DNA from 3 places in the Bacillus sp. NPDC094077 genome. Region 2 is predicted to be linked to each of the others. Evidence: riboswitches for the same ligand, from Rfam matches in the RefSeq annotation. Region 2 holds a riboswitch; each other region holds the start of a gene.
What was found. Region 2 has a riboswitch for S-adenosylmethionine ahead of ACQKNR_RS10665 (YezD family protein). Riboswitches for the same ligand answer to the same signal wherever they lie in the genome.

Region 1 (3,160 bases), on a different contig from region 2:
GGTATGATGGAATTAACATTAAATTCGACTGTATGTTTACACACGATTCAATTTCGAAAAGAGCAAAAGAATTATATCGTAAAAGATACAATTACAGGAGAGAAATATGAAATGCCGCCACTTTGGATTGATGCACTGGCAATGATGCGTGACGGTTTTTTATTAGGAGAAATTGAGGAGAAATTAAAAGAAGAGTATCCGGCCGAAGAAGTAAATATGTTAGCATTCACGAGGCAACTGTTAGAGCTAGAACTTGTCGGAATGGTAGATGGAGAAGAGATAACTTGTACAAAGAAGAAAGAGAAAGATTATTTAGCCTGGGTACGCCCTCGGATGGAACAATTACTTCTTAATTTAAATAAAAAATATAGAAGCAAAGGTCAGTAATGATCTTTGCTTTTTCGTTTATCCCGCATTAACGGGCAGTAAGACTCCCACCTCAAAATTCGGCGAATGCGAGGGAGTTAGGTGGGAGATCAACTGCCCGTAAACGCCCGATTGGTTCAACTAATAATCAGTGGGGGATGGACAAAACCCCCACTGATTAAAGTTTCACTTTATAAGTAGATCTTGTTTTAAAAAATAACAGCGAATGCTCTTGCGAAAGCACCATCACTATCTTTAATTTTTAAAGGTGCTGCAGAGAAAAAGAAACGTTTCGCGTTAATGGCATCTAGATTTGTTAAGTTTTCGATTAGATAAATATTATTCCCTAGTAATATGTGATGAATTGGTGATGTTTCTGTCGTTACCTCATCAGGAGAAATAAAATCTAAACCGACGGATTTTACTTTTAGTCGAACTAATTCTTTAGCTAATTCTTCGGAAAGATAAAATGCTTCTTTCTCATAAGCTTCTGTATTCCATTTATTAGATAGGTTGGAATGGAAAATGACAATATTGCCTTCTTTTATGTCGGTACCATGTAATACTTCCTTAGGTAATTTTCGCTCTTGAATATGAGTTACATCGATAAGTACAGCTTCGCCTACAAATTGATCAAGGGGTAATTGATCAATAGTGGTTGCACCTGAAATGAAATGCGCAGGAGCATCACAATGCGTACCCACATGAACGACAGAATGGAAATCTGTAACTTGATAACCTGTTTCTTCAACACTTGTAATTGCTTCTAGTTGGATTTTTGGTGTTCCGGGAAATTGAGACATATTATTTTCAAACGTTTGTGATAGATCAATTACTTTCATTTTACATACCTCCAATATATGTTTTTCAGATAATAAAAAGCCCATCCTTCATAATCAAGAAAGATGAGCTTTACATACTAGTTGAGTTTTATCTTCCAAAATGCAATGCACTCTGCAGGAATTAGCACCTATTCAGTTCTTATAAACTGAGGTTGCTGGGCTTCAAAGGGCCGGTCCCTCTGCCTCTCTTGATAAAGGTATATTCAGTTTTAAAGTCCAGAATATTTATAATATTTAAATTGTATTTCATTTCCTTTTTTTGCGCAACACAAATTAGGTATTCACCCAAATAAAGTTGCTCGCATATTGTAGCTTATGTAAATAGAATGCTGCGAAGGAGTGAGTGCAGTGACAGGAAATGTATTGAATTATTATGCTGGTGGAAATACAGCTAGGGGATTTCATAATTTATACGAAGAGAATTTAAAAGGGCTAGACAGATTATTTATTTTAAAGGGTGGTCCAGGAACAGGGAAATCTTCTTTAATTAAGGCAATGGGTCGTGAATGGGTTGAAAAAGGATATGATATTGAACTTTTGCATTGTTCTTCTGATAATAAGTCAGTTGATGGAGTGATTATCCCGAAATTAAAAGTAGGAATTGTTGATGGAACATCACCGCATGTTATTGAGCCAAAGATGCCAGGAGTTGTTGAAGAGTATATAAATTTAGGAGTTGCTTGGGACTCAGATAAATTAAGAAAGCAGAGGCTAGAAATTGAACGATTTGTTTCAGAAGCAAGCAAAGCTTTTCAAACTGCTTACGGGTGCTTTAAAGAGGCGTTAGTTATACATGATGAGTGGGAGAAAATATATATTAATAATATTGATTTTAACAAAGCAAATGAACTAACGGATCAGCTAATTCAGAAATTATTTACAGATAAAAGTGGGCAAAAATCGATTGTAAAACATCGTTTTTTAGGAGCTGCTACACCGAAAGGAGCAGTTGATTTTGTTCCTAATTTAACAGAAGGATTACCACATCGTTATTTTATAAAAGGACGCCCGGGCTCTGGAAAATCAACAATGCTCAAAAAGTTAGCGAAGGTAGCAGAAGAAAAAGGATTTGACGTTGAAGTATATCATTGCGGATTTGACCCGAATAGTCTCGATATGGTTATCGTAAGAGAATTAGGATTTGCAATTTTTGATAGTACCGCACCACATGAATATTTTCCAAGTCGCGAAGGTGATGAGATTATAGATATGTATGCTCTTATTGTTACACCGGGGACGGATGAAAAGTATGCTAAAGAAATTCGTGACGTTTCCATTCAATATAAAGCAAAAATGAATGAGGCGATGTCTTTCTTAGCAAAAGCAAAATCAGTTCGTGATAAATTAGAACGAATTTATATTACTGCTATGGATTTTTCAAAAGTGGATGTATATAAAGAGGAAATTCAAAAAGAGTTTGAACGAATTGCCGCTACTGTAATCGAAAAGAAAAAATAGGCTTTTTCAAACTGTCAGAAAATTTCTGGCAGTTATTTTAGTATGTAGTAAAATTAGTGGTATATTTGTCGAATTTCCAAGGAAATAATCAAAAAATGGGGATGGTATGAAATGAGAGAAAAAATTGAATTAGAGTTAGAAAGAATTGAAAAAGAGAATGATGTGAAAATTTTATTTGCAGTGGAATCAGGGAGTCGTGCTTGGGGATTTCCATCGAAAGATAGCGATTATGATGTTAGGTTTGTTTATATACATCCAGTAGAATGGTATTTATCAATTCATGATAAACGTGATGTAATTGAATATCCAATTAGTGATGATTTAGATATAAGCGGATGGGATATTAAAAAGGCATTGCAACTATTCGCGAAGTCAAATCCAGCTTTACTTGAGTGGATTCGATCACCAATTTTTTATTCAAAAAACTCTAATTTTCCAGAGCAGCTTCAGCAAATGAGTGAAAAGAATTTTGATCCAAAAGCAACGATATATCA
Region 2 (3,160 bases):
AGAGTAAGCTATGGGAGATTTAGTGGAATCTGTGATCATAGGTTGAAAGGGACTATTGCCGAAATATAAGAATGACCACCTTATTCATATATTGGGACTGCATTGAATAAATGTAGTACTGTCATAAGATTTATTTTATGGAGAGCTATTTGGAGATGTTGATGCGGTTTCTTATTTGAGAAGATAACAACTCGTTTATTTTTTCAATATATATTTTTCCTAATAAGAAACGCGTGTGAACATTGTTCCGCGCGTTTTTTGTCTATCTAAAAGCGTGCTGCAATGAATAGAAGATTGGGGTTATGAGTTTTAGAGGAAATAAGGGAGGAATTCAAATGTATTTACACGGCACAAGCCGAATCAATGGGCAAGGACACTTAGAAATTGGAGGGTGCGATACGACGCAGCTCGCAAAACAATACGGAACACCACTTTATGTATACGATGAAGAGTCTATTCGAGGGAAATGTCGTGCGTTTCATCGTGCTTTTAAAGAAAGTGGTTTCTCTTATCAAGTAGCATATGCAAGCAAGGCGTTCTTGTGCATGGAGATGTGCCGAGTAGCTTGTGAAGAGAATATGTCATTAGATGTCGTTTCTGGAGGAGAGTTATATACAGCACTCCAAGCAGGATTTCCAGCATCGCGTATTCATTTTCATGGAAATAATAAAACAGAAGAAGAGATAGTGATGGCTCTTCAGGCAAATATCGGTTGTTTTGTAGTAGATAATTTCTTTGAACTAGAAGTTTTACATGATTTAGCAGTAGAACATGGGAAATTTGTGAACATATTAATCCGTGTTACGCCTGGAGTAGAGGCACACACACACGAATATATAACAACAGGCCAAGAGGATTCGAAATTTGGATTTGGTGTTTCAAATGGTCAAGCAATGCAAGCGATTGAGCTAGCATTACAAAAGTCAAATTATAATGTGTTAGGAATTCATTCACATATCGGATCACAAATATTTGAAACAGCTGGTTTTGTTCGAGCAATTGAAGTTCTTCGCCAATTTTTAGAAGAGGTGAGAGAACAAACAAACTATGTAGTAAAAGTGTTGAATGTGGGCGGCGGATTTGGTATACGTTATACGGAGTCGGATACACCATTAACACTTGAAACGTATGTTCATGCCGTAACAAGTACGATAAGAGAACAGTTTACACAATGCGAATATCCGCTTCCAGAAATATGGATTGAACCAGGTCGTAGTATTGTAGGTGATGCCGGAACAACACTTTATACAGTCGGATCGGTGAAAGATATTCCTGGCATTCGGAAATATGTTTCAGTGGATGGTGGAATGACAGATAATTTAAGGCCGGCTCTATACGGAGCTCGTTATGAGGCAATGTTGGCGAATCGAGGAAATGATGGAAATGAGGAGCTCGTTTCAATTGCAGGAAAATGTTGTGAGAGTGGAGATATGTTGATTTGGGATATTCATCTACCGAAAGTTGCTTCTTCTGATTTACTAGCAATTTCTTGCACTGGGGCATATGGGTACTCGATGGCGAATAATTATAATCGTATTTGTAGACCAGCCGTCGTCTTTGCAAAAGGCGGAGCATCACAAATTGTTGTAGAACGCGAAACGTATGAAAATATTATTGGAAACGATCGCATACGTATTAAAGAGCTTGCTTAAATGTGAAAAAGGAGTTGTTCGGATGGGCAATTCCTTTTTTATAAAATAAAATAATTAAAATATATCGGAAAACTAGGATTGAAAAAAATCAGAATTGTGATAAAATACAAATACAAAGCTTATCAAGAGAAGCGGAGGGAACTGGCCCTACGAAGCTCGGCAACCTGCTTATAAAAAGCAAGGTGCTAAATCCAGCAAAATGGAATCCATTTTGAAAGATAAGGTAAAATATATTACCGAACAGTCTTTTCGAAATGGGAAAGATTTTTTTTATGAATAAAAAAGGGGGGCTGTTCGCGTGAGCGTACGGGAACATTTTGATGAAGTATCTGAAAAAATTCAAACGATGCTTGCTGATATGAAATATGGTTCAATTACAATTGTTGTGCAAGATGGAAAAGTCATTCAGTTAGAGAAAAGTGAAAAGGTCCGTTTAAAGTAAAAAGCGCTGACTAGAAAAACTAGAGGCGGTTTTAATCTATTTTAATAGGTTAAAGCCGTCTTTTTGCTTTTACAGGGGGAAAAGACATGTTGACTTATGAGACGTGGAAAGAAAATAGTGTTCCGTTTTCGGAAAAAGATGAAACGAAGGGCGCGCTATCAGTATTAAGTTGGGCTTACAAAGAATATAAAGATGAAATTGTGTATGCGTGTAGCTTTGGAGTGGAGGGTATGGTATTACTCCATCTTATAAACCAAGTAAATCCATCTGCTAAAGTTGTATTTTTAGATACAAATGTTCATTTTCAAGAAACGTACGAATTGATTAAAAAAGTACGTGAGCGATTTCCTTCATTAAATATTATAGAAAAACAACCAGAACTTACACTTGATGAACAAGCGAAGTTGCATGGTGAGAAACTATGGGAAAGCAATCCAAATCTCTGCTGTAAGATTAGGAAAATTTTGCCTTTGGAAAAATCACTTGCAGCAGAAAAAGCGTGGATATCGGGATTAAGAAGGGAACAATCAGAAACGCGTAAGCATACAAAGTTTATAAATCAAGATCATCGTTTTCAATCTATTAAAGTTTGTCCGCTTATCCATTGGACGTGGAAAGAAGTGTGGCGATATGTATACAAACATAACTTGCCGTATAACCCACTTCATGATATTGGATATCCAAGTATTGGGTGTGAGAAATGTACGTTACCTGTAGGAGCAGGTGGTGATTCAAGAGAAGGTAGATGGGCTGGGAAAGTGAAAACCGAGTGCGGTCTTCATTACCAATAAGATGAATCTTGAAATAAAGCTAAGAGGGGATATAGAAAATGACTATAATAAACGAATTAATAAACCGTGTAGATGAGACATACGACGTATCACAAATTGAAAAAGAAATTAAACTAGACAACATTGCGTTAAGCGATTTAGAACTGCTAGCGACAGGGGGATATAGTCCGCTTACTGGTTTTTTAGGAAAAAAAGATTATGATTCGGTTGTAGAAACGCTTCGTTTAGCAAATGGTAGCGTATGGAGTATACCGATTACATTGCCAGTAACAGAA
Region 3 (3,160 bases), on a different contig from region 2:
AGGACAAGGTCCGTGGACCCCATGGCAAATGTTTTCGTGGGGCATGATTGGGTTTATAGCAGGCTTACTTCGCTATACATTTTTAATGAAAAAGCTATGGGGAAGACTCCTGTATGGAGTGATCGTTGGATTTTTATTTGGCTGGATTATGAACTTCTGGGGACTACTCGGTTTTATACGAGAAGCAACGTGGGAAACTGTCATTTCGTACTATGTCGCAAGTTTTTACTTCGATTTGAGCCATGCGATTTCGAATGTTATTTTCTTATTATTATTTAGTACCTCTTGGATTAAGATTCTTACAAGATTTAAAAAGAAATATGGCATATTAGATGAGCATAACGTGACATAGAAAAGCATACTCATATAAGGTAGGGTCGCGACTTACATATTCGTTTGCCTCTTTCATGCTTCTTACATATTGTAAGGAGCATTTTTTTGTCAAAAAATAGATTCAATATGCATCCATTATTATATGAAATTATTTGTATAATAGTGGGTGAGAATTATTTTCAAGAGGGAGGTGTATAGGTAATGAAGTTAGTTATTCCGAAGCAACATGGGGCATGGGCTATGCTTGTTATACCATTTCTATTAAGTATTGTACTTGGGAAACCTACTTTATATCATATTCCATTGTTTTTAGCTTGGTTTTTTATTTATTTAGCTACGTATCCATGTCTCATGTACATAAAGCAAAGACGAAAAAAAGAGTTTTTACACGCTGCAATTGTTTATTTTATTATTGCGTTCGTATTTGGGATGATTTCTTTATTATATGAATGGCGAATTCTTTTATTCGTAGTAATCATGATTCCATTGTTTATTGTAAATATATATTACGCTCGTCAAAAAAATGAAAGAGCATTACTAAATGACATTTGTGCAATCATTGTTTTTTGTATAGGTGGTTTAATTAGTTATTATTTTTCAATGAAACTTATAGATAAAACAGCATTATTTATTGCGCTTATTTCATTTTTATATTTTTTAGGAAGCACGTTTTATGTGAAAACGATGATTCGTGAGAAAAATAATCCGAAGTATCGTCTTATATCTTGGGGTTATCATATCGTGTTGACGATAATCGTATTTGCTATCAATCCGTGGTGTTCTCTTATCTTCATACCAAGTGTCATTCGAGCAATTATGTTGTATGGCAAAAAAATTTCTATCATAAAAGTAGGGATTTTAGAAATTGCTAATTCTGTATATTTTTTAATCATAACGGCAATAATAATGAAGTATGCCATTTGAAAAAACTTCCCATCAATTGATGGGAAGTTTTTAATCTTGTTCTAAAATGTGAACCGTGTAATCACAACGTTGCAATGCTTGTTCAATAGCATAAAGTGATTGTTCAATACGAGCGCGATTAAAATCTTTTTCAACTGTCTGTAGTGCTTCTTCTAAACAATGTTTTGCTTCTTGTAATGATTGAAAAGAATCTTGTACATATCCGCGAGCGTTTTGATGCATTTCATAATCCTCCTTGAATGTTCATATATGTATAGTATGAACATTGAAGAAAAAAATATAATTTGTTATATTTGTTTGACAATTAAAGTGAAATTACGTATAGTAAGTTTTAAGTGAATATTTTCTTATCCAGAGAGGTGGAGGGACTGGCCCGATGAAACCCAGCAACCGCGATGCAGGTGCTAATTCCAGCAGAACATATTTGTTCTGGGAGATAAGACGAAGATATATACGTAACTTCTTCTTATCGGAGAGGTTTTTTTGTTGCAAAAAAACCGATTACGAAAATTTATATTAAGAAGAAAGGGGTTGCGGATTACTGTGACACTCGAAAAATACGTAAAACTGCGCAGTACAGTTTATGAATATATGATAGAACAAGATAAGCCAATATCATTGTTAGATATTCAAGAACATATCGTTTCGCATCATGAAGGAAAATTCACGAAAAAAATGTTACATCAATTTTATTTATCGAGGCTATTAGACGAACTGAAACTGGATGGGAAAATTACTTTAGCTGATGATGAATATCTCTTTGCGGAAAAAGGGGTATATTATAAGGCGAGAAAAGGGAGCTAAGCTCTCTTTTTTTTGAAGTATGTAGTGTAAAAGACTGCTAAAGCAGCCTGATACAAGGGAATGGTGTTGAGTGTGTAGTGTCAAAAGTTGAATGTGCCTGAAAGAGGCACTTCCTATCGGCTACAAACGAAAAGAGACACCTTCGCCGAATAGGTGTCAGTTGTTTTGTCACGTAGGCTCGCTACTTGACAGTTAATAGAATAACATGCAGGGTTTTGGAAGTCAAAAGGGAATTAAAGGAAGAGGTGTTGTTATGTACGCTTACTTATTAAAAGATATAACGAAATGGATTCCGAAGTACATTATTGACAGAGGATATGAATATTATGAAGATGGACATGTAGAAGATGTTGAAATACACGACAATAAAGTGTTTGCTTTCGTTACTGGGAATGCTGGGAACTATGAAGTAATTATTGATCTCGAGGATTTTACAGAAAGTAGCTGCGAGTGTCCTTATGAGAACTTTTGTAAGCATATGGCGGCGGTTGTTTATGATATTCAAAGTGCAGGTGAGAGTACGGTTAAAGAGAAACTGAAAGGTTTAGAAAAAGAAGAGTTACTAACAGTATTAAATCGGTTGTTACAAAGTTCAAAAAATGTGCAAATTGTAGAGAAGATGTTAAAGAAGGGGAAACTGTAATTATAGAGGGGGTGCTTTGTAGTGAACGTACTAATTATATACGCTCATCCTAATCCTTCAAGCTTTAACGGGGCAATTTTAGAGCATGTGCAAAAAGGATTACAAGAAACAAATCATTCTGTTACGGTACTTGATTTATACAAGGAACAATTTGATCCGGTACTTGTATTTAATGAAGAGAAGAGAAGGCGTGATTTAGTAAATGAGGAAGAGACAGTGCGATATAGAAAATTAGTGGAAGAAGCGGATACTCTTCTCTTTATATATCCGATATGGTGGTGGGGGATGCCTGCTATTTTAAAAGGATTTATTGACCGTATTTTTGTAGCTGGATTTGCTTATAAATATGAAGGAGCTTTACCGAAAGGATTATTGAACGGAAAGAAAGCGTGGGTTATTAATACGTTAGATTCGCCTTTATGGTACGTCGCATTATTATATCGATCAGCGGATTGG

Region 1: another riboswitch for S-adenosylmethionine. It lies ahead of ACQKNR_RS20585 (cyclase family protein); the one in region 2 lies ahead of ACQKNR_RS10665 (YezD family protein).
Region 3: another riboswitch for S-adenosylmethionine. It lies ahead of ACQKNR_RS16565 (hypothetical protein); the one in region 2 lies ahead of ACQKNR_RS10665 (YezD family protein).

What each region holds. Positions count from the first base shown of each region.
Region 1 is NZ_JBNNUF010000009.1:140,233-143,392, reverse strand. It holds gene ACQKNR_RS20590 (hypothetical protein) at 7-387, shown strand; gene ACQKNR_RS20585 (cyclase family protein) at 576-1,208, opposite strand; SAM riboswitch class I at 1,294-1,406, opposite strand; gene ACQKNR_RS20580 (PRK06851 family protein) at 1,557-2,666, shown strand; gene ACQKNR_RS20575 (nucleotidyltransferase domain-containing protein) at 2,778-3,160, shown strand, end outside.
Region 2 is NZ_JBNNUF010000003.1:376,120-379,279, forward strand. It holds lysine riboswitch at 1-156, shown strand, start outside; gene lysA (diaminopimelate decarboxylase) at 336-1,652, shown strand; SAM riboswitch class I at 1,769-1,877, shown strand; gene ACQKNR_RS10665 (YezD family protein) at 1,951-2,094, shown strand; gene ACQKNR_RS10670 (phosphoadenylyl-sulfate reductase) at 2,181-2,885, shown strand; gene sat (sulfate adenylyltransferase) at 2,924-3,160, shown strand, end outside.
Region 3 is NZ_JBNNUF010000006.1:92,405-95,564, reverse strand. It holds gene ACQKNR_RS16580 (ECF transporter S component) at 1-352, shown strand, start outside; gene ACQKNR_RS16575 (YwiC-like family protein) at 535-1,257, shown strand; gene ACQKNR_RS16570 (hypothetical protein) at 1,288-1,479, opposite strand; SAM riboswitch class I at 1,602-1,700, shown strand; gene ACQKNR_RS16565 (hypothetical protein) at 1,741-2,061, shown strand; gene ACQKNR_RS16560 (SWIM zinc finger family protein) at 2,267-2,704, shown strand; gene ACQKNR_RS16555 (NAD(P)H-dependent oxidoreductase) at 2,726-3,160, shown strand, end outside.